DNA from 4 places in the Pseudoalteromonas sp. UCD-33C genome. Region 2 is predicted to be linked to each of the others. Evidence: predicted binding sites of a transcription regulator. Region 2 holds the regulator's gene; each other region holds the start of a gene.
What was found. Region 2 encodes LexA, which represses DNA repair genes until DNA is damaged. Its sites were predicted from a motif close to TACTGTATNNNNATACAGTA; they were not measured.
Positions count from the first base shown of each region.

Region 1: the regulator LexA is predicted to act here: its motif matches at 1,786-1,805, upstream of ruvC (crossover junction endodeoxyribonuclease RuvC).
Region 3: the regulator LexA is predicted to act here: its motif matches at 3,147-3,166, upstream of dinB (DNA polymerase IV).
Region 4: the regulator LexA is predicted to act here: its motif matches at 4,582-4,601, upstream of uvrD (DNA helicase II).

Region 1 covers NZ_LJTB01000002.1:108,271-115,917, reverse strand. Annotated here, with positions in the region: gene ruvB (Holliday junction branch migration DNA helicase RuvB) at 1-581, opposite strand, end outside; gene ruvA (Holliday junction branch migration protein RuvA) at 589-1,209, opposite strand; gene ruvC (crossover junction endodeoxyribonuclease RuvC) at 1,211-1,735, opposite strand; gene AOG26_RS03725 (ABC transporter permease) at 1,874-4,375, opposite strand; gene AOG26_RS03720 (ABC transporter ATP-binding protein) at 4,365-5,084, opposite strand; gene AOG26_RS03715 (arylesterase) at 5,085-5,702, shown strand; tRNA gene AOG26_RS03710 (tRNA-Pro) at 5,808-5,884, shown strand; gene AOG26_RS03705 (hypothetical protein) at 6,374-6,931, opposite strand; gene AOG26_RS03700 (tetratricopeptide repeat protein) at 7,461-7,647, opposite strand, start outside.
Region 2 covers NZ_LJTB01000006.1:88,936-96,582, reverse strand. Annotated here, with positions in the region: gene AOG26_RS13060 (S41 family peptidase) at 1-342, opposite strand, end outside; gene AOG26_RS13055 (endonuclease) at 442-1,095, opposite strand; gene AOG26_RS13050 (VOC family protein) at 1,212-1,565, shown strand; gene AOG26_RS13045 (hypothetical protein) at 1,540-2,265, opposite strand; gene AOG26_RS13040 (hypothetical protein) at 2,424-2,804, shown strand; gene AOG26_RS13035 (PaaI family thioesterase) at 2,812-3,249, opposite strand; gene lexA (transcriptional repressor LexA) at 3,411-4,028, shown strand; gene coxB (cytochrome c oxidase subunit II) at 4,466-5,608, shown strand; gene ctaD (cytochrome c oxidase subunit I) at 5,608-7,203, shown strand; gene AOG26_RS13015 (cytochrome c oxidase assembly protein) at 7,203-7,647, shown strand, end outside.
Region 3 covers NZ_LJTB01000005.1:39,664-47,310, forward strand. Annotated here, with positions in the region: gene AOG26_RS11795 (M17 family metallopeptidase) at 1-189, opposite strand, end outside; gene AOG26_RS11800 (carbon starvation CstA family protein) at 293-1,975, opposite strand; gene dinB (DNA polymerase IV) at 2,082-3,134, opposite strand; gene AOG26_RS11815 (acyl-CoA thioesterase) at 3,556-3,984, shown strand; gene AOG26_RS11820 (aldo/keto reductase) at 3,997-5,049, shown strand; gene AOG26_RS11825 (hypothetical protein) at 5,186-6,112, shown strand; gene AOG26_RS11830 (fumarylacetoacetate hydrolase family protein) at 6,063-6,674, opposite strand; gene AOG26_RS11835 (TonB-dependent receptor) at 6,977-7,647, shown strand, end outside.
Region 4 covers NZ_LJTB01000017.1:46,786-54,432, forward strand. Annotated here, with positions in the region: tRNA gene AOG26_RS19205 (tRNA-Met) at 1-56, opposite strand, end outside; gene cysQ (3'(2'),5'-bisphosphate nucleotidase CysQ) at 195-992, opposite strand; gene nudE (ADP compounds hydrolase NudE) at 985-1,557, opposite strand; gene yrfG (GMP/IMP nucleotidase) at 1,619-2,275, shown strand; gene AOG26_RS19225 (dUTP diphosphatase) at 2,276-2,896, opposite strand; gene AOG26_RS19230 (peroxiredoxin-like family protein) at 3,030-3,659, shown strand; gene AOG26_RS19235 (YacL family protein) at 3,692-4,060, opposite strand; gene AOG26_RS19240 (hypothetical protein) at 4,182-4,406, opposite strand; gene uvrD (DNA helicase II) at 4,666-6,831, shown strand; gene AOG26_RS19250 (GNAT family N-acetyltransferase) at 6,809-7,647, shown strand, end outside.

The DNA of each region.
Region 1 (7,647 bases), on a different contig from region 2:
GCAACAATTTTTGATAAGTCTTCAACAGAATAAAACTCTAATCGCTGAACAATACCAAAACGGTCTCTAAGTGGTGAGGTGAGTGAGCCAGCACGAGTTGTTGCACCAATTAATGTAAATGGCGGCAAATCAAGCTTTATTGAGCGCGCTGCGGGGCCCTCACCTATCATTATATCCAGCTGATAATCTTCCATTGCGGGATACAAAATCTCTTCGACTTGCGGGCTCAAACGGTGTATTTCGTCAATAAACAGTACGTCACCTTCTTCAAGGTTCGTTAAAAGCGCAGCTAAATCGCCTGCTTTTTCGAGTACTGGCCCTGATGTTGTTTTAATATTAACGTTAAGCTCGTTGGCAACAATATTTGCAAGTGTGGTTTTACCAAGACCCGGTGGACCAAATATTAATAAATGATCCAGCGCTTCACCACGATGGCGAGCGGCCTCGATAAAAATCTCCATTTGTTGCTTAACATGCGGCTGGCCTGTGTAATCGGTTAACAGCTTTGGTCGTATTGCACGATCAACACTGTCTTCGTTACTTTGTTCACTCGCATCTATTAAGCGATCTGCTTCAATCATGGTTTACTCACAACATTGATTTTAGAGCTTCTTTAATTAGAACCTCGGTCGTCATATCTGGTTTGTTCACTGTTTTAACCGCTTTTTGTGCTTGCGGTAGCTTATAGCCTAATGCCACAAGTGCTGATACAGCGTCATCGGCAGCATTATTTGCCACTAGGGTATCATCACTTGATGGCTCAATGACGGCATTATCGCTAAATGGTGTAAATAAGTCATTACCCCAATCTTTGAGTCTATCTTTCATTTCGAGCACTAAACGCTCAGCCGTTTTTTTACCAACACCCGGCAGTTTAACCAGTGTTGTTGCATCTTCATTGTTAACACAACTTACAAATTGCTGCGCTGACATACCCGATAAAATAGCTAGACCAAGTTTTGGCCCTACACCATTAGCTTTTAAAAGCTCTCTAAATAAAGCGCGTTCGATTTTGTTGTTAAAGCCAAATAATAGCTGGGCATCTTCACGTACCACAAAATGGGTATAAATAACCGCTTGCTCACCCACTGCCGGTAAATCATAAAAGCAAGTCATGGGCATTTGTACTTCGTAGCCTACACCACTTACTTCAATAAGAATTTCTGGTGGCTGCTTTTCAACAAGTAAGCCATTTAATCGACCAATCATATTACTTCCTTAATCTTCCTCTTACGGTTTTGCTCGCACTGCCCGCAAGTTTTATTAAATTTTGTTCTGAGTGTGCATGACAAATAGCAATTGCTAAGGCATCTGCGGCATCGGCTTGAGGGGTACCTGGCAGCTTTAAAATGTTTTTAACCATATGCTGTACTTGAGACTTATCGGCTCCGCCATTTCCTACAACGGCCTGCTTAATTTGCCTAGCTGAATATTCATAAACTGGCAGCTCTGCCATTGAAGCGCCAACAATCGCTGCTCCACGTGCTTGACCGAGTTTAAGCGCTGAGTCTGGGTTGTGTGCCATAAACACTTTTTCTATAGCAAAACTATCTGGTGAGAATTGCTCTACTAATTGACTGATCCCTTGGTAAATCATTTTTAAGCGTACCGGAAAATCGTGATCGGCCAATTTAATGCAGCCACTACCTAAATAAGTGAATTTAGCACCTTGGTGAGCAATCACGCCGTACCCTGTTAATCGTGAACCAGGATCAATCCCTAAAATAATCGCCAACTAACTGAACCGTCTATTATCATTATTATCTGCGGTTAATAATGCCAGAGCACTGTATAAATTACCAGTAACCAATTGCAATTCATAAAAAATGCCCGCAACTGCGAGCATTTTATAGTCAACCCTAAAGAAAGACATTTACGCGAGTGAGCGTAATAAGCCTTGGGTATTTTTTCGCATTGTGCGCGCTATCATCAAATAACCTAAACATGCCACAAATAAGCTCCCGACTGCAGGGCCAATCACCCAAATATGAGGGTGGAACTTACCTGCTAAATCGAACATTTGTTTTTGTACAATTAACAGAGCAATGTCACTGACAATGGCTGCGACTAAACCTGCGGTAACACCTAATAGTAAAAACTCATATAAGGTGGCATTTTTAATTAAGCGCCCTTTCGCACCTAAGGTTCGCAAAATAACAATCTCTTGCATTCGCTCGCCTAAACTTGCTTGCACTTGTGAAATCAGAACTAAAGCACCACAGGCAACCACAATCGCTAGTACAAAGCCAATCGCTAACGATACTTGCTCTATGGTTGAACGAATTTGTTTAATAAAGCTCTCAACATCTATCACGTTAACCGTTGGGTATTGACGCATTAGCTCATTAAACTCACGTTTTTTCTCTGCTTTTACATTCACTGATGAAATATAAGTAGCCGGGAAACTCGCTAGTACATCAGGGCTTAAAATAATAAAGAAGTTAGGTTTAAGTGTGGTCCAATTAACCTTACGTACACTGGTGATTTTTGCATCAAACGACTGCGCACCAATTAAGAAAGTAAGCGTATCGCCAATTTGTACATCAAGGCGTTCAAGCATCGACTCTTCTACCGATGCCTCGGCTACTGAGTCTTCACTAAACCATGTACCGTCGATAAGCTCGTTTTGATTAGGTAAGTCTTTACGCCAAGTTAGGTTTAACTCACGACCAATACCAGAACGGGCTTCTTCGTCTTTCTTTTCGTTGTCTTCTTGCGATACTTCGCGGGCAACCAACTCACCATTTACGGCGTTTACACGGCCACGAACAACCGGATAGAAATCAGACGTTGGCATATCGTTTTGCGCTAAGAAGCTAGTTATAGGCTCTAACTCTTGCTCAGTAATGTTCACTAAAAATGAATTAGGGGCATTTTCAGGAAGCTGAGACTGCCAATCCGAAATCATGTCGTTCTTAAGTACAATTAAAAACAGTAATAACTTGATAGCCAAAGCAAAGCTAATTAATTGTACCGCATTCACATTGGCCCGCTTTTGAATTGACGCAATCGCCAATGACCAACTATTGCCCGGACTCAAGCCAAGTTTGCGGCCACCACCAAAAATAACCTTTGATAAACCAAATAACACCGCAATTAAAAATGCCGTCGAAAGGAACAAAATTGCACTAATTTTGATGTTGTTACTAAATAACCACATCAGTAAAAACACAGTAAGCGCCGACATAGTAAGGTGCACTTTACTTACTAATAAACGGTCGCCTAAGTTACGACGCAGTACACGTAGCGGCGGAATATCAAATAAATCGAGTAGCGGTTTAATTGAAAACATAACCGCACAAATCACACCCGTGCTAATCGCAATGATCCAAGGCTTTGCCGATGCACTCGGCAATGCTGAGCCCATGGTTTGTGCCAAATAATCCGTGGCAACCGCTTGTAAACCATAACCAATCAGTAAACCGACAATCACCGACATTGAACATACAAGGCTCAAATGTAATAAATAGATCTTACGGATCATAGAGCGGCTACCGCCAAGCGTTTTCATCATAGCAACTGGGTCGTACTGACGCTCACAATACCGTTTTGCCGATACCGCAATAGCAACAGCAGCTAAAATAATGCCAAGTAAACCAGCTAGCAATAAATAGCTTTCGGCACGATTTAAACTATTAGAAATAGGTGACTGGCGGTCTTTAACGCCATACCAACGCTGGTTTTCTTTCATCTGTGGTTTTAACCAAGCATAAAAGCTATCTAAGTTGTCTTTGTCGCCAGCATAAAGTTGGCGGTAAAACACCCGACTGCCCGGCTGAATTACCTCTGTAACAGCAATGTCTGCTTCATTAATTAAGATTCGCTGGCTGCTCGAGAACACATTAAACGGTGCATCTGGCTCTTCGGCTACAACATGACTAGCCGTAAACGTAGCAGCACCAAGCTCTACTTTATCGCCCACTTTAATGTTTAGCGCATAAAACACAGATTCACTTAACCACACTTCACCACGACTTGGGATATCAGAAGTTACTTGTGGTTGGTCAGTCAGGCTGGTTTTTACTTTTAGCTCGCCTTTTAACGGATAGGTATTTGATACCGCTTTCACCGAGCCAAGTTGCATTTCGTCACCGGCAAATAGCATGGTGTCGAAGTAAGTTATTTTAGCGGTGCGTAAGTTATCTTGGTTGGCTTTTTCTAAAAACTCAGCAGGTAAAGCATGGTTACTTGCTAAAACGCGATCAGCGGCAATAAAGGCACTGCTTTTTTCTTCAATACTTTGGCCAATTCGGTCGGTAACCATAGACAGTGTTAAAACAGTGAGAACAGCTAAGGCTATTGCTGCACTGATCACTGTTAATTCGCCACGCTTAAACTCACGTGAAAACAGTTTTAGTGCTAATTTAGCCCACATTCGCTTGCACTCCTTCGCTTTCTTTTACAGTTACTAACTGCCCTGCTTCAATATGTAAAATTTGCTGACACTTTTGTGCAAGCTGCTCATCATGGGTTACTAAAATGAGTGTTGTGCCATGCTCTTTATTTAGTTCAAATAATAAAGACTCAATTAACTTACCGTTTTTGCTATCAAGGTTCGCTGACGGTTCATCGGCAAATAAAATTTTCGGTGTGCCAATAAATGCACGAGCAATTGCTACACGTTGCTGCTCACCGCCAGATAATTGCGATGGGTAATGACCAACACGATGGCTTAAGCCTACCTTTTCAAGTAACTCAAGTGCTTGCTGCTTAGCGTCTTTGCTTCCTGCAAGTTCTGCCGGAAGCATTACATTTTCAAGAGCTGTTAAGCTTTGTACAAGCATGAAAGATTGAAACACAAATCCTACTTTTTCAGCGCGAAGTGCTGCGCGTGCTTCTTCATCTAATTCGTGTAATGCGGCTCCGTCTAAATGAATACTGCCGCCCGTTGATTGGTCAAGGCCCGCCAATAAACTTAATAAAGTAGACTTACCCGAACCAGAGGTGCCCACCACGGCAACTGAGTCGCCCGACTTGACATTAAAGCTGATGTCACTGAGGATGGTCAGGTCGCCCTCAACCGTGGTGACCGTTTTAGAAAGTCCTTTAACTTGAATGATGTTTAATTGAGAAAGCGCTGACATATGATGCATCCAATCCTACGTTTTATATTCGTTTTACTGTTAGTAATCAAACCACTTACGGCAGCAGCTGACAACACAATTTTAATTCTAGGTGACAGTTTAAGCGCCGCTTACGGACTTAAACAAGAGCAAGGCTGGGTTAAATTGTTACAAGATAAGTACGATGAAAAAGACCAATCTGTATACCTAGTAAACGCCAGTATTAGCGGTGAAACCACAGGTGGCGCCCTAAGACGGCTCGACGCGTTACTAAGCGAATTTGAACCCACTCATGTACTCATTGAGCTTGGCGGAAACGATGGTTTACGAGGTTTCCCTATTAAACGCCTGCAAGCTAACTTACGTGATTTAATTGCAAAAAGCCAAAAAATTGGGGCGAAAACCGCCGTAATGGAAGTACAAATTCCACCAAACTATGGCCCGCGTTATACCAAACTTTTCACCGATAGCTTTAAAACCATTGCCGATGAAACAGATTCTGAGCTCATGCCCTTTTTCATGCTTAGCATTGCAGGCCGTCCAGAACTTATGCAAAACGATAACCTGCACCCTAATGCCGATGCTCAACCATTAATACGCGACTTTATGTACAAAACGATCAACGATTGGCTAGATTAACCTCTAGCCCATTGATTTAATGCAGATTACCTGAACAATAAACAAGCAATCGAACAGCGGAGATATTGATTTTTATAAAAAAAGCCGTACTATGGCTTGCAACGTCGGCATATAGCGCAGCTTGGTAGCGCACTGTCATGGGGTGTCAGGGGTCGCAGGTTCAAATCCTGCTATGCCGACCATCTTTTCTACACTCTATTCAGTAAGTTAGTTAACTTACTTATTTACTTTATCGCACCTTAACTCCGTATTCTTTTATTTATATCGCACATTTATCGCACCATACTTAACCAAATTTATTTTCTCATTTTTAGGTTAGATTATGTGTTGATTGAGGGGATATATAGGAAGACAGCTAATGGCACCTTTGTTACCTTCCCAAAGATAGAATTTTATAAAAGCTTTTCAGATAAATAATGTGTAATAGACGGGCAATGAATCGTGGCAGCCCATATATGATCTTATGCTTTTGGCAATTAGGTTAGAATTGCTCCTGACTGATAGGTTTGAACGAGAAGCAGACGGCCACTCTAACACGCTTTTGGACAAAAACACGTTAGAGTATTTAATCAGTAACGCCTAAATAACGGGTTTAAAAAAGCTTGGCTATACTGCCGAAGAATGAGGCGAGCCAAGCTTTTTAAATCCCAGTTGATTTACTTGTTATATTTTTACAAGTCAATAGTTCCTTGGGTTTGATAAACTAAAGAGCCAGTGCCCCCTGAAACATGAAAAAATTCGTAATCAACTTTACCTTTTTCTTGAAGCATTGCGTAGTTATCACCTTCATGGCGCAGTTCATATTTTTCTTTGTTATTTTTTCTTTTTTCAAACTCATCTAAGAGGTGTTTTTTTCTACCATATCTAATTTGTTTACTAAATAATATGATCTGTGATGTTTCTGGTTTATAAATGTATGTCAAAAAATACGTCCCGTTTTTAGAATTATTTAATGCAATTTCAATAACTCCCTTTTCAGCCCCATCTTTGTATTTAGATGAAGAAAGTTCTTCCAATCCAGTCCAATATGATCCCCACGTGCCTTCAAATGCATAATCAGATGCATCATAGATCTTCTTTTTGATTGAATTATCGCTATCAGTGATACCAAGCTGTGTAACAATTGATTTTAGAACCTTCTTTTCAATATCTGTAAGAGAGTCATAGCCACCCAAAGCAAATGAGTTAAAACTTAATAAACATAGAGCTAATGAGAGGAGTTTTTTCATTTTATTTTCCTTAATGGTTGAAATACACCATATGGTGCGATTAAAAATATAACATTTAATAGTGCGCTCACCGCGTATATTTCTGCTGACGCCACGCTCACTTATCTATTTTATATAGTTTTAATAAATAACCTAAGGTATTACTAACACTAAGTTTTCTAAAACTATTAAGTAAAGTTAAATGGAACAACATGCGCGCGTCGCTCATTTTTATGAATATATCCGCAAAGAACAGTTTGACAGTAAGCGTCTAGTTAGCGACACCCAGCTTGGTTTGTTCGATATAGATTAAAATACAAAGCCCCGAGATTGTGTTGCGTTAACGAATTTCCATGTTCAGCAGCTTTTTTATTCATAGAAAAGCTTGCTTGCCATCTACAGCAACACCTTTTCCAAGTAAATACATTACCCCAAGTATAAAAAAGCTATCAGCCTCACCTTGCTTAGCTGCTTTTTTACACTTGTACCCTTGTAATACATAACCCCTAGATTATTTAGGCCTGCTCCATTACCTTACTTAGATGCTTTTTCATACCAAAATACCTTTTTGCTCAAAGTCTTGTTTTACGCCTTTGCCATAATTATACATAAACCCGAGGTTAACTTGAGAACTAGCATAGCCCTGCTTAACAGCTTTCGTATACCAATAAAAAGCTTGCTTGTCATATACAGCAACGCCTTGCACCTTCTCGTACATTACACCAACATTATGTTGC
Region 2 (7,647 bases):
GCTGAAGTTATCTGGGTCATTGTCTTCTATTTCATCGTACCAAAGATAGGTTTCGTCACTCCATGAACGAAGCCACATCTTCTCAGTAAACTCAGAGCCTGCTGTATCTGGGTAAGGTTGATTATCGTTATATGGATCATTGCCAGTTCGTGGTACAGCGCATTGATCTTTAAATTCGCTTGATGGCTCAAAGACACCAGCCGTCCAAGTGGGTTCAGAAGTTGTTGGTGGTGGATTCGTGGTATCGGTATTGCTCGATGAGCCACCACCGCCGCAGCCAGATAAAGACATGCCTGAAGCCGCTAAGAAGACAGCTAAAGCGAGTTTGTTATTTTTAAACATGGTGCTTCCTTTCTTATATAAATTGTTTAAAAACTAACAATTACTTAATCTGAAAGCAATAAATTATAGTGTCTAAAATGTAAACGAATGTGCTGCTAGTTATAAAGATTTGCGATTGCTAATTTCAGCTATTTCAAGCTTTTGCCACGATTCAAATAATTTACGTTGTTTATCAGATATTTTTAAGCCATAGGTTTTTTGCATATAAAAATAGGTATCGGCTATTTGCTTTCTTGCATAAATGGGTGGCTCAAATACGCGTTGCTTAAAGTCGACTTTTACAGGGCATGCTCCGTAACTTGCACTTGATGTTGACACCATGCCGTAGCGAAAGTTTGAACGGTCAGCATTGATCTCGCCTATAGCAGGTGCAAGGTTATTAATGTCAGCTTCCATTTGACGAAACTTTTCACTGACCTTTTTACAGTTTTTGCGACCGCCATCCTGCCAGCATTGTAATTGATGACCAAACTCCCAGGCAGGCACAATGTGCTCCCACTCTATTCTTTTTGCGCGAGCATTCTCTTTTCCTGAACGGGTGACAGAGTTTCTAGGAATATAACCACACGCATCAGGGTCTGGCACAAGTTTTTTACCTTGGCGCTTGATATCGCAACCACAATATAAGCTTTTACTATTGCTTGGTAGACTCTTAATTAAATGCTTTTTGGCACTGTAAAAGCTCGAAAACTCTTTAGCGGATATAGGAAAAGTGAAAATAAAACAAAGGGCTAAGTATAGAAATAAACGCATATCCATCACATCAGTGAACTACAGGAACAGCTATTCTAGAGCGACTATTCTAAAAAGGAAAAGTTTTTCAACTCAGCTATAGTTGTTAGGCCGTTTTTATTAAAGGAATTACAACCATGTTATTAGGTGCTTTTTCTGTAAGTCTAAATGTAAAAGATATTCGTGCTTCAAAGCAGTTTTATGAAAAGCTAGGTTTCAAAGAGTTTGCTGGGGAGATAGAACAGCATTGGCTAATAATGAAAAACGGTGAACATTTAATTGGTTTGTTTCAAGGTATGTTTGATAAAACCATGCTGACCTTTAATCCTGGGTGGGATCAAAATGCTGAAGCTTTGGATGAATTTGCAACCTTTGAGCAATTAGCTGCACAATTTCAGCAACAAGGATTAGAAATACAAAAGGCCGGTGACGCGAGTTTTATTATCACCGACCCAGATGGCAATCCTATTTTGATTGACCAACACGTGTAGCTGGCTTTTTACGTTTAATTCGAACGTTTTGTAGTAACAAGAGAACTCCTGTAATACAAAATAGTACGCTGGTGGCTGAGAAGCTGATGAGTAGTGGATTGTTAAAGTTCTCACGCTCATCATAATCCATAATGTGTAGCATCCAGAAAAAGTCGAAAATGCGCCACAGGGTGCTGCGCACAGTTATAACTTTACCGGTTTGGCTATCTAAATATAAGGTTGTTGTTAACCAATCATCGAAGCTAATTTGCCAAACATTGGCTTTGTGACCGACTTCTCTAGGCCCTTTTGTTAATAACTGCGCTTGCGTTATTTTTGCGTCAATAAGCAGGTGAGCTTGCGCATTTTCAATGATTTGCGCTTTACTCGGTGCAGGCATTTTAGCACCTGTTCTGCCATCAAAAATAAACGTACCGCTAGAGGATGTAACTTCTATAATCGGGGTATTTAAAAAATGGCTATATTTAATCCCCTCGATTTGCTCGAATTGCGCTGTTATTTTATCAATTGAAGCAGGGTAGTCCGACAATAAAAATGGGCTACTTAAACTGCGATTAGCCAGATGCTTACCATGCACTTTTTCAAGTGGTAATGAGCTCATTACCAGCCCACCTAAGAGCCAAAAAAAGATCTGCAAAGCAAGTAAGTAGCCAAGCCATTTATGCCCTTTACGAGCATACTTAAACAGGCGTTTATTCATTATTACCCCGTTATTATTGTTATGTGGGCGCTATTTTAGGTTGTTTAGCTAGATTGCCAATGCGGCATAATGTCGCATTAACTGTATTCTAGATTTGGTATATATACAAAACTGAGTTAAAGTTTCAGTCGATATAAATAGAGGGTAAAAACGAGAGTATGTCGGAAATTCAATTTTTAAATGTAGATCTGGAGCTTGAATCAAAGCACGATATTAGTGCGCTTGTTGCTGATTTGAAGAAAAACGCCATGGTTTTACATTATGACCAAGATGAATACCGCCAACTAGCACGTATTGAAGCAACCGCAGATATCAGCTCTCCTGATAAAGCAATTAACCAGCTTTGCGAGCTTATTGAGTCTTGCTCGCGCAATGCATTAAAACAGTGGTTATCGTGCTCAAAGCGTACATTTGATATAGGCTTTGAATCAGGTAATTCGCCTAAATGCTTTAACCAACCCCTGCATGCCGATACCTTGTTACGTATCTCTGCAATTGGCGCAGGGATTGAAATTACTATTTATCCTGTCGAAAAATAGCCTGAATTTATCGCTCTACAACAGCTGCGGTCATTCTTGATACGCAGCAAAGCTCTCCTGCGGCATTGGTAATTTTAATATCCCAAACAGAAGTTCGCTTACCTAAATGCAGCGGTCTAGCAGTTGCTGTTAACGTTCCTTTGCGTGACGCTTTCATGTGGTTGGCATTAATTTCTTGGCCAACAGCATAAAACTTATTGAAATCAACCACGAAATTGGCTGCATAGCTTGCCACTGTCTCTGCTAATACAACGTTTGCTCCGCCATGGACCATGCCCATAGGGTTATGATGCTCAGGAATAGCAGGCATGGTTGCCATTAAATAATCATCGCCAATTTCAGTTACCTCAATGCCCATAGTTTTCATTAAAGTGCCTTGACCGGTAATCCCTTGTTCAAGCTCTTTGCAAAGCTCTAACGTGATTGGTTGGTGCCAAATACTCATTGTGTTTCCTTAGCCTGCTAATTAAAGCTAATACCTTATGGCATCTTTCGGTGTGGTTCAATGTTAGTTTTGTAGCAATATGATGGGGTTAATTTAAATTTGCGATTTTCAAATAACTGTATATACTCACAGTTAAATGTACTGTATGGAAAACCAGTTGTATGCGCCCATTAACTAAACGCCAATCGCAAATTTTAGAACTAATTAAAGTCTTTATTAAAGATACAGGCATGCCACCTACGCGTGCTGAAATAGCTCAAACATTGGGTTTTAAAAGTGCCAACGCTGCTGAAGAACACCTAAAAGCACTGGCAAAAAAAGGCATGATCAAAATGAAGCCTGGGGCGAGTCGCGGTATTCAGTTAATTGAAGAAGATGAGCCAGAGCAGTTAGGCTTACCTTTAATTGGCCGTGTTGCAGCCGGTGAACCTATTTTGGCTCAAGAGCATGTTGAAAGTCACTGCCAAGTTGATCCTTCATTATTTAAACCTGCTGCCGATTTCTTACTGCGTGTAAATGGTATGAGTATGAAAGACATTGGTATTATGGATGGCGATTTGCTTGCAGTACACAGAACGCAAGTTGCTGAAAACGGGCAAGTAGTTGTAGCTCGAGTCGATGAAGATGTAACAGTTAAGCGTCTAGAAAAAGCGGGTCGCAAAGTACTTTTACACGCTGAGAACGAAGAGTTTTCGCCTATTGAGGTTGACCTTGAGCATGAGTCGTTCAACATCGAGGGGTTAGCGGTAGGTGTTATTCGTAACGCTGACTGGATGTAAGCGTTCCCAATTTGGTGCATTAAATTGACTCAATTTGGTGCGCCACTGAAATTTTACTACTTAATTAGGATTTGTGAATCCTTACTCTTCATTTAAAGCCTTATATAGCGCAGTTTTCCTCTCTTTTTACATTTCGTACTTACTCCTAAACATTAAATAACGCGCTGATTATAGTTGTTATTTCTGCACCAAAATAAACATTTATTATCATTAAAACTTGCTTATTGGTCATTTTTTAACTAATTGGTTAATACACTGTATTAACACCTAATTAATAAAAAGACACAAAAATGTGCGAGGTGTTAGTCAAGGGGCCGGTATCATAAGTGGGTCAAAATGATACGTAGTCGCTCTGAACAATAAGAAAAACGAATGGGCACCTTGTTGTATCGCCTTTTCGCTTTGCGTCTTGCAATAGCATCTAAAGGAGCCGTCACATGGGTAAACTGCGTTACGCCTTGTGGCTTATATTGTTTGCACTTCCTGAGCTTGCATTGGCAAATAGCCAATACAATATGCGTAAAGGGGTGACCGATATAAGTAATAATGTTTATGAGTTACACATGACGATATTTATTATCTGCTGTGTAATCGGCATCATCGTATTTGCGGTGATGTTTTGGGCTTTAATACACCACCGTAAATCCAAAGGGGCCAAGCCTGCCCAATTTCATGAAAGTACAAAAGTTGAAATACTTTGGACTGCCATTCCATTTGTCATCTTAATCGCCATGGCTGTGCCTGCCACAAAAACCTTAATTGCCATGGAAGATGCTTCTAAAGCCGATATCACCATTAAAGTGACTGGCTCACAATGGAAGTGGCATTACGAGTACATGGGTGAAGACATTGCTTATTACTCGATTCTATCTACTCCTAAAGATCAAATAGACAACCAAGCAGAGAAAACTGAGCATTATTTGCTTGAAGTAGATAAACCGCTAGTACTTCCTATCAATAAAAAAGTTCGCTTTTTAATGACCTCAGACGATGTAATTCATTCATGGTGGGTGCCTGATTTTGCGGTTAAAAAGGATGCAAATCCTGGGTTTATCAATGAAGCGTGGACACGTATTAACGAGCCAGGAGTATACCGTGGTCAATGTGCTGAGTTATGCGGTAAAGATCATGGCTTTATGCCTGTTGTGGTGAAAGCCTTACCTGAAGATGAATTTGCTAATTGGCTTGCAGATGCCAAGCAAGAAAAAGCCAATGCGGCCGCAGCAGATGCTGCTTTGCTTGATCAAACATTACCGAAAGAAGAGCTTATGGTCTTAGGTGAGCAAGTGTATATGGCAAGCTGTGCTGCATGTCACCAACCTACCGGTATGGGCCTACCAGGCGTATTTCCAGCACTTAAAGGCAGCCCGATTGTATTAGGTGATGTAAAAGATCACATAGATATCGTGTTACACGGTAAGCCTGGCACAGCAATGCAAGCGTTTGATAAACAGCTTTCAATTAAGCAACTTGCTGCGGTTATTACTTATAAGCGAAACGCGTGGGGTAATGATACCGGCGATGTTATCCAACCGAGTCAAATTCAAGCCGCGATTGATGCAGCAGCGGAGGCGAACTAATGAGTAATGTTATTAACGAGCAAGCAACTGGGCATGCGCATCACGACCATCACCATCCTGCGAAAGGTTTTAAGCGTTGGCTTTACACCACCAATCATAAAGACATCGGGAGTTTATACCTGATTTTTTCACTCACCATGTTTTTAATTGGTGGAGCCATGGCAATGGTGATCCGTGCTGAACTCTTTCAGCCTGGATTACAGCTAGTCGACCCGCACTTTTTTAACCAAATGACCACAGTACATGGTTTGATTATGGTGTTTGGTGCCGTTATGCCCGCGTTCACTGGGCTTGCAAACTGGATGGTGCCTATGATGATAGGCGCACCAGACATGGCCTTACCACGTATGAATAACTGGAGCTTTTGGATATTGCCGTTTGCATTTTTAATTCTATTGGCTTCGTTACTTATGCCTGGTGGTGGTCCTGCGTTTGGTTGGACTTTTTACGCACCACTATCAACAACTTACAGCAACGATAACACTGCACTTTTTGTGTTTGCCGTACATATCATGGGTATCAGCTCAATTATGGGGGCGATTAACGTTATCGTGACTATCGTCAACTTAAGAGCGCCAGGTATGACGTGGATGAAGCTGCCGCTATTTGTTTGGACATGGTTAATCACTGCATTCTTGTTAATTGCTGTTATGCCTGTCCTAGCAGGGGCAGTCACTATGGTGTTGACCGATAAATACTTCGCAACCAGCTTTTTTGATGCAGCCGGTGGGGGCGACCCTGTGATGTTCCAGCACATTTTCTGGTTCTTCGGTCACCCCGAAGTGTACATCATGATTTTGCCGGCCTTTGGCATTATATCGACTATCGTACCGACCTTCTCGCGCAAAAAGCTATTTGGCTATGCGTCTATGGTGTATGCAACTTCATCGATTGCGCTGCTAAGTTTTATCGTTTGGGCACATCATATGTTTACCACAGGGATGCCTGTGGCAGGCGAGTTGTTTTTCATGTACGCCACCATGCTTATCTCGGTACCAACGGGCGTTAAAGTGTTTAACTGGGTGGCCACCATGTGGCGCGGTTCGATTAGCTTCGAAATTCCGATGATGTTTGCCATCGCCTTTATTGTGTTATTCACCTTAGGTGGTTTCTCTGGCTTGATGCTTGCGATTACACCAGCAGATTTTCAGTATCACGATACCTATTTTGTGGTGGCTCACTTCCATTATGTGCTTGTGACGGGGGCTGTGTTCTCAATTATGGCGGGAGCCTATTATTGGTTACCGAAATGGACTGGCAACATGTACAACGAAACGCTGGCGAAATGGCATTTTTGGTTATCGCTAATCAGTGTCAACGTGTTGTTCTTCCCTATGCACTTTGTTGGCCTTGCTGGTATGCCGCGTCGTATTCCTGACTATGCTCTGCAATTCGCTGACTTTAACGCCATTATCAGTATTGGTGGTTTTGCATTTGGCTTATCGCAACTGTTGTTTGTATTGGTGGTATTTAAATGTGCTCGAGGTGGCGAAAAGGCACCTGCCAAAGTATGGGATGGAGCTGAAGGTTTAGAGTGGGAAGTCGATTCTCCAGCGCCTTATCACACCTTTGAAACACCGCCGGAGATTAAGTAATGAACCATGCACCTTTGCTAAAAAAACTGCTGATTACATGCTTGCTCATGTTCGCATTTGCTTTTGCAATGGTGCCGCTTTACGACGTGTTTTGCGACGTTACAGGGTTGAATGGTAAGCCATCATTAGAAAAAGCGAGCGCGAGTGAATCAATAAATACACAGCGCCAAGTTGATGTCAGCTTTACCACTCACGCCCAAAGCGGCGCGCCATTTAAGGTGCAGTCTGAGCAATACAGCGTGGCGGTACAACCTGGTGCCATGCGTGAAGTTAAATTCTCAGCAAAGAACACCAGTAATGAAGACAAAGTCATGCAAGCAATTCCATCAGTATCACCGGGTAAAGCGGCAAAGTACTTACATAAAATCGCCTGTTTTTGCTTTGATCAGCAGCCAATGAAAGCCGGTGAAGAAATGGAATTTACCTTGTTGTTTTATGTTGATA
Region 3 (7,647 bases), on a different contig from region 2:
AACGCGTTTAGAATCAATAACAAGTAATGTCACTTGTTTGCCAATACGTGCGTCTACAGCTTGTTGAGCGCTAATAGCTTGGCTTAAGCTTGCATCTGCTAAAGAAGAAAAATCATCACCGATAATAATCAATGCATCGTGATTTGCATCCGCTAATTGCGGGGCTGCAACTGCATGAGGGTATGCCATAAAAAAGGTCCTGCTGTTAGAAACATAGGACCTTATTATCATTGATTTAGAGCGCTATTGCCAGCCAAGTAAGACAGCTTACGATATGGCTGGCAAGCTAAGTTTACTGCTCTGTAATGTGTGCTGAGTCTTTACGATGCTTAACAATTACAGACCAAGCTTCAAGCATAACCAGTACGCTCACAACCAGTACTAACAAATCAAGTGTCACCAGTAACCAGTTACCTTGTTGATAGTACTCGCCCAGTTTAATAACCCCAGCAAAGAACGCCATAACTAATACAAAACTCATTGGTATAAGCGTGTATTTAGCTGGGCGATTCGCTTTAATTAGCATTACCGAGATAACCAGTAGGGTTAAGCTGGCTAAGATTTGGTTAGTCGAACCGAATAATGGCCAAATGATCATACCGCCGCTACCGTCAGCGCCACCAGCACCAAAAGCAAGCAGTAAACAGCTAAGTACTGCAATGAGTGTAGCTACAATACCATTACGAATGATGCTGATATTATAAATATCACCCCACTCTTGAATGATATAACGCTGCAGGCGCACGCCAGAGTCCATGGTAGTCCCCGCAAACAATACCACCATCACGGCAAGTAAGGTTGATGCCACCTCTTGCGAGATACCCCAGCCACTTTCAATTAAGTTTGCGCCACCATTAATAAAGGCACTCACACTACCGGCGCCTAAGTGACTGTAAATTTCGTGCCATTCTTCAGGTGATACTGCAAGTGCAACACCACTTACTGCAACTAGTGTAATAAGCGCAAGCATACCTTCACCTACCGCACCTAAGTAACCCACAAAGCGACCATCAGTTTCTTTGTTCAACTGCTTAGAGCTGGTACCTGAAGACACAATACCGTGGAAACCCGATACCGCACCACAGGCTATGGTCACAAATAGCAATGGAATAATACTTGGTGTATCTACCGCCGTTTGCGTATTAAACGCAGGCGCTGTGATATCTGGCATTGACACAAACACCGCACCGTAAAGAAGCACTAAGCCAACCAATAACTGCATACCATTGATGAAGTCGCGTGGCTGTAACAGCATCCATACTGGCAATAATGAAGCAATGGCTGCATAGATAAATAAGATGATGATCCAGTTCGCATTCGCACTTAGACCAAACATTTCATCAGGTAATGAAATTGGCATACCACTACCAAGGTAAATGGTGTAATAAAGAATTCCCACACCAACTAAACAAAGCGGAATTAACGACACTTTACGGCGTAGTAACTGGCCAATAACTAAGGCCACAACAATCGCTGACCAAGCAGGGAATACCGCGTTAGGTTGCGATACAAATGATTTGGCAATCACCACACCAAATACCGCATTCACCATCAATAGTACTAAGAACACCACAATCATAAATAATGCACGGGTACGTTTACCAATTACGCTTTCAGACAAAGCGCCCATTGATTTGCCTTTGTTACGCGCACTGGCCCATAGAGCGCCCATGTCGTGAACACCAGCAAAAAAGATAGTACCAAATACCACCCACAGTACCGCAGGCACCCAGCCCCAATATACGGCAATGGCAGGGCCAACAATTGGCGCAGCACCTGCAACAGAGGTGAAATGGTGGCCCCATAACACAACTTTGTTAGTTGGCACATAATCCACACCATCCTCAAGTTCATGAGCGGGTGTGACAAAATTATCATCCATTTTAAATATTTTTTCGGCGATGAATTTCGAATAAAAGAACCATCCGAACAACATACCGACTATTCCGAGCAGCACGATTACGACCGATTGCATAGTCATCTCTCTTATTAAGTTATAATGTTGTCTAAGGTGTTGAACTAGGCAGGCCTAGCACCCCAACTAGACACTAACAAACTTTCAAGCACCAAGGTGTTAACCTTTAGTCTAATATACTTAGCTGAAAATGCTCGTGAGCCTGACTCTTTATTCCGACACCTATTCCTAACAGGCGCACTGGCTGGTTGTTACCTCGCTCATAAGCTTTACTCATTAACTCAGTAAAAATGCGTTCGTCTAATTGATGGTGGCTTTGATCGGCACTGGTCACGACAAAATTGGCAAACTTGACCTTCACCGATAACTTATTGATGCGGTTGTTTAATTGCTGTTTATCAAGACGGCGAGTTAATTCATCCATCAAGCGGGGTAACTGGCTTAAACACTCATCTAAATTATTTTTGTTGTATTCATAGGTGTGCTCAACACTGAGCGACTTTCGTACTCGCTCAGTTGACACTTTGCCAACGTACTCGCCTGCACACTTTTGATATAAAGACACGCCAAAATTACCAATATGCTGCTGCATCCAATTAACCCCTTTCGCGCGCACATCAGCCCCTGTGTAAAGCCCTTTAAGTTGCAGCTTTTCTAATGTCACCTTGCCAACGCCAGGGATTTTGCCAAGCGGTAAACTCGCCAAAAAGTCATCAACTTGATCGGGCAATACCACAAACTGACCATTAGGCTTGTTTTCATCGCTGGCAATTTTGGCAATAAACTTAATTGGCGCGACGCCTGCTGAGGCTGTTAGTCCGGTGGTGTCATAGATTTCTTGGCGGATTTGCTCCGCCATCAGTGTTGCACTGCCTTTGCACGCAGTACTGTCGGTTACATCAAGGTAGGCTTCATCTAACGATAACGGCTCAATAAGGTCGGTGTACTTTGCAAAAATGGCGCGAATTTGCATGGAGATTTCTTTATAAACCTGCATTCGTCCGGGAACGATAACCAGATCGGGGCACAGTTGTTTGGCGTGATAGTTCGACATCGCCGAGCGCACACCATATTTACGGGCAATATAATTAGCAGTTGAAAGCACCCCGCGACGACTATTACCACCTATAGCCAGTGGCACATTGGCAAGCGCGGGGTTATCACGCATCTCCACGGCTGCATAAAAGCAGTCCATATCGATGTGAATGAATTTTTTCATCAGGAATACAATAACTGTTTATATATACAGTCATTATATTTAAACTTCCTTAGAGTGCAAGCTAAGAGGTTTGGCTTGTTTGTTGGTTTGGTTTTTTTCGGCTAATAAGCCGTGAACCAAATAACCAAAACGCGGCTTCTAATAACAAGCCCACGACAATTAAAGCGATAAATCCTGACATTGTGCCCATGCTATAACAGAGCAAAGCTAGAGCTAGCAAGATGAAAAGTGCAATCCACTTTATCACCCTCAAGGTTAGTTGCTGCATAATTAAGGTCCTTTAATGTGTGTTCATTTTGCTCACACTTTACGTAAGCGTGAACTTATAAATCTAGCACAATATACTGAGCTTTCTAATTTCCTTGAGCTAAAAGCAGCATATTGCTAACCTAAGTTTTCTCACAATCAACGAAGATTTACTATGCAATCATTTATAGAACAACACCCTATCAGAACAAAAATTAATGTTGCATGGGGTGAAATGGATGCCCTGCAGCACGTCAATAATGTGGTGTATTTTCGCTACTTTGAAACAGCCCGTATCGATTTTTTTACTCAACTAGGCTTTCTTAAAGATTTACAAGTAACAGGTGTGGGTCCGGTGATCAGCGAAAACAACGCCCGCTATAAACGCCCTGTGACATTTCCTGATACTGTGCATGTTGGTGTAAAGATTAGTGACATTGAACAAGATCGTTTTATGATGCATTACACTGTATTTAGTGAAAGCCAGGACGCAGTAACAACCATTGGCTCATCACAAGTGGTTATGTTTAATTTTAAAACGGGTAAAAAAGCTCAGTTAAATGATGAGTTATTAACTGCACTTAGAGCCCATTCTAGCGATTAACAAGGATCTATTATGCTTTATAGCCCACTTGGTCGAAGTGGTATTGAAGTATCTCGTGTCTGCTTAGGTAGCATGACATGGGGTATGCAAAACAACCAAGCCGATGCCGATGAACAAATCGCCTATGCATTAGATAAAGGCGTTAACTTTATTGATACTGCCGAAATGTATGCCGTTCCCCCTTCTCCAGACACCTACGGTAAGACAGAAGAGATCATCGGTAATTGGTTAGCGCGTAATAAAGACAAACGCGATGATCTTGTCATTGCCACTAAAATTGCGGGTAACGGCTTACCTTGGGTACGCGATGCAGGCGATATTACTCGCCAAGCAGTGGTTGAAGCCGTTGATGCATCTCTTAAGCGCTTACAAACTGAGGTTATCGATTTATACCAATTACATTGGCCTAACCGTACATCACCGCACTTTGGTAAACAGTGGCCAGGTAAAGTGTGCTTCTCTGAGGCTGACACTGAGCAAAATATTGCTGGCATGTTAGATATTCTTGAAGGTCTGAATGACTGTATCAAGGCTGGTAAAATTAAGCACTGTGGTTTATCAGACGATACTCCTTGGGGCATCAGCCAGTACTTGCGTTTAAGTGAACAGCATAACCTTCCGCGTATGGTATCGATTCAAAACGAATTTAGTCTACTGCACGCCAAAGATTGGCCGTATTTGATTGAACAATGTATTCATGAAGATATTGCTTACCTACCTTGGTCACCGCTAGGTGGCGGCATGTTAAGCGGTAAGTACTTAAATGGTGCTCGCCCTGAAGGTAGCCGTTGGACGCTAGTGCAACGTAATGGCCTATTTAGAGACACAGCACAATCACGGGCTGCGATTGCTGAATATGTTGAAATTGCTAACGCCTTTAATTTAACACCTTCACAACTTGCATTGGCTTGGTGTGATCAAGTGGATGGAGTAAGCTCAACAATTATTGGGGCAACATCAATGGCGCAGTTAAAAGAAAATATCGATGCTTTCTCAGTGCAATTAAGCGATGAAGCCAACGATAAAATCGCTGACGTATTTACCCGCTATCCTATGCCTTTCTAGTTAATCTTCGAAAGTATAAGTGAGTCTACCCTCAGTAGGCTCACTAACACTAATTCATCATTTTTCCGTTCCACCTACAAGTTTACCCATACTTTGGTGTATAGTTATTCATAACATTTCACTATCTAGGTTGTTAATGAGTAAATACATAAAACAAGTATTATGTGTGGTTGCAGGGATGTTGCTAGCCCCAATTACTCATGCCTCCGACCAGCTCTCTATTACCTGGCTTGAAAATGATGGTAAGCCATTCTTTATCGAGAAAAGTAGCACCACCTCTCATGGTGGGCTATGCAATGAAATTACCGATATGTTGATTGAAGCATTACCTGACATTAACCACAGCAAAGTGATGTTGCCGCAAAAACGTGGCAGTAAATATCTCGATGACGGACATATGGCATGCTATGCATGTATGATCCATCGTGATAAAAAAACCAACCGTGCTACTTACTCAATCCCAACCACAGTGTACCCCCCGTTTAGCGTATTAAGTACCGAAGAAAAAACACTAAAAATTAAGCAAAAACACGGTAATCCTGTATCACTGATTTCTTTATTCACAGATGCCAACTTTATTTATGGTCAAAACGATGCACGTAAATTTGGCAGTAAATTGGATAAGATAGCGAAAAATACCAAGCTTTACGAAAGTGCAGCACTAAGTGGTAATGGCAGTAGTCCAAATTTTGCTTTGCTATCACAGCTAGAGCATGGCTACATTGATTACACCATTGATTACCCATTTGTAGCTGATTATTACAACCAACAACACCAAAAGAATATTCAAAAGCTTACTATTGTTAACCCAGCCCAGAATGTGGTTTTTGGTGCCATAGGCTGCTCGACAAGCGCACCTAATAATTATGCCGAAAAAGTGCTAGCAGAAATTAATGAAGCACTGAAAAACAAGGTATTACCAAGTGAGAGATACCAGCAAAGCCAACGAGTTTGGCTCAAACAAAGCTTTCCTGAGTTTTCATCGTATTATCAGCGCTACATTTTAGACCCGCTTAAAGAGCCTGCCATTGATGAGATATCAACTGCTGCTGACCATCCATAAGTGTTACAGCAAAGGTTGAATTAGCGACAACCTTCCCTACTCCTTCAGGCGTGCCAGTCATAATGATGTCGCCATCTTCTAGGTCCATAAATTCACTGATTTCAGCTAAGATTTGCTCTGCGTTATGCAGCATTAACTTTGTATCGCCTAGTTGAGTGTCTTTACCATCAATCTTTAGACTAAATTGATAGTGTAAGTTGGAATTAACGACAACAAACTCAGTAAAAAGCGCAGAACCATTAAATGCTTTTGCGCGCTCCCAAGGTAGGCCTTTTTCTTTAAGCTTGCTTTGTAGGCCTCGCTTGGTTAAATCAAGCCCAAGCCCGACCGCAGCCAGTTGCTTATTTTTAACTAAAAAACAAAGCTCAGTTTCGAAGTGGAGTGCCTCACCTAAGTGTTCACTATTGAGGGAATCGGTGATAGCACTATTTGGTTTTGCAAACAGCACCATACTTGTAGGCGTTTCGTTGTTAAGCTCTGCAATATGCGCTGCATAATTACGGCCAACACAAATGATTTTGCTTGGGGTAAACAGACCTTCATTCCATTTCACTGATTGCACGAAAATACCTCTTGCTTTAACAAATGTAAAAAACTCTCATTTTCTAATTTTAGCTGAAAGACGTTGCTTTTGTACCTAAAAAACAGAAAGTTTTTGATGAAATATTTCCTATAATAACATAAACATAGATATTACCTCTGACCTTGAAACGTTATTTATGTTGACGATTGTTTTACTTTCTAATAACTTAATGTAAGCGGTTACATTTATAAAATCGGGTTCGGCGATTTTTTTTGAAAGAAAATGTAAGCGCTTACAAAAATAGACAACAACATAAAATAAAACCAAATCTGGAGATTTGCATGAACCACACACTTTTCAAGAAAAAGCAGCTTGCTATTAGCCTGTCTATGGCAATGGGTCTAAGCGCGCTAGTTCCTCACTCAGCTGTCGCCGAAGAACAGCCCGACAAAGCAAGTGATATTGAAGTAATACAAGTATCGGGTATTCGCGGAAGCCTTGTAAAATCAATGGATATCAAACGTCAATCTGCGGGTGTTGTTGATGCAATTACCTCTGAAGACATTGGTAAATTCCCTGATACCAACCTAGCTGAATCTTTGCAGCGTATTACCGGTGTGTCTATTGACCGTAGTAATGGTGAAGGTAGCAAAATTACGGTTCGTGGTTTTGGCCCTGAATTTAACTTAGTAACCCTTAACAATCGCCAAATGCCAACAACTGGCGGTCGTTCATTTGATTTTGGCGACATCGCAACAGAAAGTGTGAGCGGTGTTGAAGTTTATAAAACAGCGCGTTCTGATATCCCTAGCGGTGGTATTGGTGCAACAGTAAATATCACCACAGCTAAACCACTTTCTAATCCTGGTTTACACGCTTCGATTGGTGCAAAAGCAGTTCACGACACATCAAACGAGACAGGTGATGATGTAACGCCTGAGTTATCAGGTATCTACAGCAACACATTCAACGATGACAAATTCGGTATTTTAATTTCAGGCTCAGTTCAAGA
Region 4 (7,647 bases), on a different contig from region 2:
AACCGACGACCTTCGGGTTATGAGCCCGACGAGCTACCAGGCTGCTCCATCCCGCGCCTGTAATCTCTAAGTAACATAAGCATGTTATTGCTGCCCTGTTTCAGAGAGAGCGCTATCATATAGCAATAAGATTAGAAATCAAGGGTTATAGTGACAAATTTAATTCAAGCGAACAAAAAGCACACAAAACACCGTTAGAATGCACGCTGATGAGGACTAATCATTTTTTGCCACTCCCAATCAGGGTGACCCATCACGATAAAATCAGGGTTTTCTGTGCTTTCTCGTTGATTGTAAGTTAACGGGTTGAACTCGGCATCTGTAATACAGCCACCAGCTTCTTCGACAATCACTTGTGACGCACCAGTATCCCACTCACCCGTTGGCCCGATACGTAAAAAGCAGTCCGCTTTACCCTCAGCGATAATACACGCTTTTAATGAACATGAGCCTAATGCCACCGTCGCAAACTGAGTATTTAAATACTGGCTGACCGCTTCAATTTTTTGTCTGCGGCTTACAGCTAAGGTTAAATTATCCGGCGTTGCTACCGAAATTTGCTGATCTTGGCCATTTTCACGTTTAAATGCGCCATTTTGATAACTAGCAAAATAAGTCACTTGTTTCGCTGGCCAATGGATAACACCCAGTACTGGGCGATTATTTTCAACTAAAGCGATATTAACTGCAAAATCACCGCTTTCTAGAATAAACTCCCCTGTACCATCCATTGGATCAAGCAGCCAATAACGGTGCCAATCTTTTCTGTCTGCCAGCGCCGGAATAGGTGTTTCTTCTGACATAATTGGAATATCAGGGGCTAGGGTCTTCAAACCAGCCATTAATACATCGTTCGATGCTAAGTCAGCCTTGGTGACCGGAGTATGATCTGACTTTTGCTCAGCACCAATATCATCCTGCTGATAAATGGCCATAATGGCATCGCCTGCTTGCTCAGCTAACCGAATACACGGTTCTAAAAAATCATTCATTGCCCGCTCCCGACTCTAAGTACTTTGTTAATAATAGCAAAGCTGCGACACTTCGTGCTTCAGTAAAGTCTTCTTGTTGCAATAATGATTGCCAATCACTTATTGGCCATTTTACCACGACAAGCGGTTCAGGCTCATCACCGGGTAAGGTTTCAGGGTAGAGGTCTTCAGCATACAAAATATGCATAGTGGCATTAAAGTAACTCGGCGCCATGCTGACTTTTTTAAGTTCAGCAAAATGTTTAGCACCAAAACCAACTTCTTCTTTAAGCTCACGGTCTGCAGCTTGCTGTGGGGTTTCGCCTGGGTCAATTAAGCCCTTTGGAAAACCCAACTGATAATCATTGGTGCCTGCACAATATTCTCGCACTAATAACAGTTCGTTATCGGCCGTTACTGGCACAATCATAACTGCCCCTCTGCCACCGCCACGAATTCTTTCGTATTGCCTTTGCTCATCATTTGAGAACTTCAATTCGAGAGATTCAACAGTAAATAGTCGACTTTTAGCGACAACTTCATTAGACAAAATTTGCGGTGGTGTAGGATGCTTTTTCTGTGTCATTGGCATTAATTTGCTATCATGGCAGTTATGCTCATCATAAATCTTTTAAAGTGAATTGCCTATGTTAAATTGGTCAAAAATCGATACTGTGTTGTTAGATATGGATGGCACCCTACTCGATTTGCATTACGATAATTACTTTTGGCTAACTGTTATTCCCGAGCAATATGCGCGTAAACATAAAATCAGCTTAGACGAAGCAAAAGCTGACATTTTACATCGTTATCAACAAGTTCACGGACAAATTAATTGGTACTGCTTAGATTATTGGCAACAACAACTTGATTTACCAATTATGGCGCTAAAACGTGACATACAACATTTAATCAGAATTCGTGAAGATGTTCCGCCGTTTTTAACTGAGCTTAGAAAAGCAGGCAAGCAATTGATCATGCTTACTAACGCACACCCAGATTGTGCCATGTTAAAGTTTGAACACACTGCTATCGATAATTACTTAGATGGGGTTATCTCAACTCATCAATATGGCGTGAGTAAAGAGCATCAACCATTATGGCAACAAGTACATCAAGAATGGCAGTTTGATAAGGAACGGACTTTATTTGTGGACGACAGCCCTGCCGTGCTAGATGCAGCAAAAGAGTTTGGTATTGGTCATATACTTGCGGTTGCCAACCCTGATAGTCAGCAACCGCATAAGCAGTTCGATGGCTTTTTATCAACCATCGATTTTCGCGAGCTTATACCCGTTGAATGATTACTTCGGGTAACGCTGCTCTAAGCCTTGATATACAAGTTTTGCAAAATCTGCATGCTCTGTATCTAGGCTTTTTACCACTTCAACTAAGTGCTCGTTATCTTCTTGGCCATTCCACACCTTGATATAGCTACCGTCTTTGTAGCCATGATCTTGGCGGAAGAAATTCAAGGTGTTTTTACCAACGTAGCCACGGTATAAATCATCGATATCCATACCGATTTGCGCCATACAACCAGCAAATGCAGCTGCATTAAAACTCTTTTCAGCGACTGCTGAGGCGGCTAATAATTCGAGTGTTTGTTTAAAGTCATCGGCTTTAACTGGTGCACTTAACTCAGCTTCAAGTTGCGCAGCTAAATGCTCATAGCTGGTTTCACCATCAATGCGTAAAGATAAACCAAAATGGAAAATATCAACTAACTCTAAAATAACTTGTTCTGTATCTGGGGTTTGTTTCTTCCACCACTTCCAACCGTAGTGGTCAAGCATTTCAGCACACTCAACCCAAATTGCACGATACCATTCAAAACCTTGGCTAAACCATTGCTCATGAACTTTGGTATTCATCGCATTTTGCATCTCGAGCATAACAACGAGTTTTTGTAAATTAGCAGACATTCTTTATCCCAACTTGCATTTTTTATTTGCCTATATACTACAGTTAAATTTGAGTTTGATGTAGGTAAAGATGAAATAAATCCCGCAACAATCAGGTCATCTTTGCAGTTGATAAAAATAACCGAGGAAGCCCATGTTTAAATCTCTATTCATTAGTGCACTGTTTGTACTATCAAGCCACGTTATCGCTGCAACTGCGACTAATATTGCCGAGTCAGCAGAGCAAGTTAGTCCGTTATTACCTGGCTTAACGGTGCCAAATGTTGAATTGAAAGACCAATACGGTAAAACCGTCTCGCTAGCTGAGCGCTTTAAAGAAAAAACTACCGTGCTGATTGTTTATCGTGGTGGCTGGTGCCCATATTGTTCAAAACAATTGGCCAGCGTGCAAAAAATTGAGAAAGAATTAGCAAGCTTAGACGCGCAACTAATTGCCGTTTCACCAGATAGCCCTGAAAAACTCGCTGAAACAAAAATTACAGCTCCTAGCTATCAATTGCTTTCTGACGACAGCCTTACTTTGGCGCAAACGTTAGGTTTAGCATTTTATTTAGATGACAAAACAGCAAAGATTTACCGCAATAAGCTTGGGGTTAACTTTGTCTCGTTAGAAGGTGAGCCGAAAGTAGCACTGCCTGTACCCGCAGTATTCGTGTTAGATACAAATGGGTTAGTTCATTTTCAATACGCCAACCCAAATTACAAAGTACGCTTAACAGAAGATTTATTACTAGCTGCTGTTAAATCAGTGAGTGAGCAATAAATTAGCTACCGATAAGCAGAACATGTGTCTGCTTACCGGCCTTGTGTAAATTCTTGCCAAGATTCAATTAAATCAACAAAATCTTCAAAGCCACAGCCACTGCACAGGCCTTCTTCTTCAAGCATTAAATCATCATCTTGGTAGGCAACTAAGTCTTCGTTATCTTGATGTAATGCATGTGCTTCGAACAGCGCTTCATCTTTACTTAAGATCAAATCAATTTCTTGACCTTGTAAGGTTAAAGGCTCATGACTGTTCTTAACAGCAGAGATCAACGCTTGCACCATCGCAATTTTTTCTTTTCCGACTTCTTCGTTTAGCCAACGGCCTATGATGGCGTGTTCAGAGGAAATTTTAATGCGTAAACCGCTAATAGGGTCGCGGATAAATTGATATTCCATGGAGGGTACTCTTAATACGTTATCTGCTAATTATACCGTTTGCAGCTAAACGTGGCGAGTTTAGTCGCCTTAAAACAACTCGAGCGCCCAAGTGGCGCTCGTGTTTGTGCTAATTAAATAGCTAGAGTCGCGACTTGAAGCGTGCAGCATCAATAATCGCCCATAGGTATACGATTGGCAGTAGAATAAAACCAACTGCCACATAAATTAGTGCACCACTAATAACCCATGCTAAAAAGAATGCAATAGCCGCCATTAAACGACCTTGTACCAATTGTCCTAAACCAGGAAAAAAGATATTACATATTGCTGCGATTACATTACCGCCAGAACCTTGCTCTGCCATACTAACCTCTGTAGTTTTTAATGATTATACTTTTTATAATCACACTTTATGCCAACTTATTATGACTTACAAATCAAAGTGTTAAAAAGTAGCGTTATTTTGATTTTAGTTCTTTTTGCTAAAAATCGGTCAAATTCACAATTTTTATACTGCAATTTTAATAACTTGCCAAAATAGCTGTTTATAAAAACAGTATTTTATTTAGCCTTGCATAAACACCTGTTATACTCCACCCATTATAGATTGAAAAGGCGTAACGATGGACGTTTCTGAATTACTCGATGGCTTAAATGACAAACAACGGGATGCTGTCGCAGCCCCATTGCAAAATATGCTGGTACTTGCAGGTGCAGGTTCTGGTAAAACTCGAGTACTTGTTCATCGCATCGCATGGCTCATGCAAGTTGAGCAAGCTTCTGCATACAGCATCTTTGCGGTAACCTTCACTAACAAAGCCGCGAAAGAAATGCGTACCCGTGTAGAAGAAACGTTAAAAGCACCGGTTGGTGGTATGTGGATTGGCACTTTCCACGGCTTATCTCATCGTATTTTACGCGCCCATCACCGTGAAGCGAACTTGCCTGAAAGCTTTCAAATCTTAGATTCTGACGATCAACAACGCATGATAAAACGCTTACTTAAAGCGATGAACATCGATGATAAAAAGTGGCCAGCAAAACAATTTGGTTGGTATATCAGCGCGAAAAAAGATGAAGGTCTGCGCCCTAAAGACATTCAAGCCTACGATATTAATGAGCAAATGATGCTGAAAGTCTATGCTGCATATCAAGAGGCTTGTGACCGTGCAGGTTTAGTCGACTTTGCAGAAATACTGCTGCGCTGCTACGAAGTACTTAAGAATCACCCAACACTTTTACGTCACTATCAACAGCGTTTTGCCCACATGCTGGTAGACGAGTTCCAGGATACCAACACTATTCAATATGCTTGGTTAAAATTACTCGCAGGTAACACCAACAGTATTATGATCGTAGGTGATGATGACCAAAGTATCTATGGCTGGCGTGGCGCAAAAATTGAGAATATCAAACGCTTTTTAACTGACTTCGAAGCCGAAACTATTCGCCTTGAACAAAATTACCGTTCAACGGCAACAATCTTAAAAGCATCAAATGCACTGATCAAAAACAATGCTGAACGCATGGGTAAAAGCCTTTGGACAGACGGCAATGATGGTGAGCCTATTTCTGTTTACGCTGCGTTTAATGAATTAGACGAAGCACGCTTTGTCAGCAGCAAACTACGTAGCTGGCTAAATGCAGGTAATGCATTACAAGACGCCGCGATTTTATACCGTAACAACGCGCAATCTCGTGTACTCGAAGAAGCAATGCTACAAGAAGGTTTAAAATACCGCATTTACGGCGGTATGCGCTTCTTCGAACGTCAAGAGATCAAAGATGCGCTTTCATATTTACGTTTAGTGGGTAACCGTCAAGATGATGCTGCTTTCGAGCGCGTTATTAACACCCCTGCCCGCGGCATTGGTGATAAAACGCTAAGTCATATCCGTGATTGCGCGCGCAATGAGTCATTGCCACTTTGGTATGCCGCAAAAGCAATTGTAGAGCAACAACACCTATCTGGCCGTGCAGCAAGTGCCGTCACTAAATTCTTAGAACTTGTTGAGCATATCGAAGATAAAATCAGCGATCTCACCTTAGAAGAGCAAGCGAAATATGCCATTCAAACCTCAGGGTTAATGGCAATGTATCAAGCTGAAAAAGGTGAAAAAGGCCGTGCCCGCGTAGAAAACTTAGAAGAGCTTATTAGTGCTTGTGGTCAATACGAACTTCCTGAAGATGAAGAGTTCAGCTCACCACTACAGGGATTTTTGGCTTATACCTCACTAGAGTCTGGCGAAGGTCAAGCTGATGAGCACGAAGACGCGGTGCAAATGATGACACTACACTCAGCAAAAGGCCTAGAATTCCCATTGGTATTTATGGTTGGTGTTGAAGAGGGCATGTTCCCATCACAACAAAGTAATGAAGAGTCTGGTCGTTTAGAAGAAGAACGCCGCCTCTGCTATGTTGGTATGACTCGCGCGATGGAAAAACTATATATTAGCCATGCAGAAAGTCGCCGTTTATACGGACAAGAAAAATACCATAGCCCATCACGCTTTTTACGTGAAATGCCTGAAGACTGTATCGAAGAAATCCGAATTAAAACACAGGTTTCAAGACCGCCTGCGGCAGGTCGTTTTAGTCCATCAGTAACACATGCCGCATTTGAAGATAGCGGCTTTAACTTAGGGCAACGCGTATTACACGCCAAATTCGGCGCAGGAACCGTACTCAATTACGAAGGTAGCGGCGCACAGTCACGTATTCAAGTGAACTTTGATGACCTAGGCAGCAAATGGCTTGTAACACAGTATGCAAGACTTCAAGCCTTATAATGAGTACTTAACAGCACTGTGTAATGAGCTGGTGATTGCAAAGCATCGCCAGCTTGTCATTGTGCAAGGCAGCGAAACTTGGTGCTACCAGTTTGCAAACCAATTAGCGCTCAAAAATACCTATGTTTTCAGTAGCAGCTCATTATTAGCAAATAGTGAGTTTCCAAAACATGCTCACCAAATTCTTGGCCAAGAGTTTCAACACGCAATTTTTGATGGTTTTAGCGGCTTATATGCCGATAAACTCGCAGCGCTTGCAGGTACCGTAAAAGCAGGTGGTGTACTGATACTGTTGCTGCCCGATGACCGCAAGTGGCAAGACCCTGCACTCACTAGTATTACCTCTTATGCCCAAGTGATTAAACACAGCTTTTTTAATCAGCGTTTATTCTCCAAGCTAAAGTTGCAGCCACATTATTTTACTGAACACTCGCTCCCTGCTTACCAATCAGTATCGCCAGCAACTGCTGAGATAAATTATCAGCAACAACAAGCATGTGTTGAGCAAATTATTAAAACCGCAACAGGGCGCGCTAATCGCCCTTTTGTGATCAGTGCGGACCGAGGTCGTGGTAAGTCAGCTGCTTTAGGGATTGCAGCAACAAGTCTTCAAGATAAAAAAATCCTTATTTGTGCCACGCAAGCCAAAGCCGTACAAACAAGTTTTAAGCATTTAGCCACTGAGCTTGGTGTTAGCAAAGAGCAAAACTTTAAGCAACTATCTAATCTTAGCTATATTGCGCCAGATATACTGCTAAACGAAAAACCTGATTGCGATCTGTTATTTGTCGACGAAGCAGCGGCGATTCCGGTTCC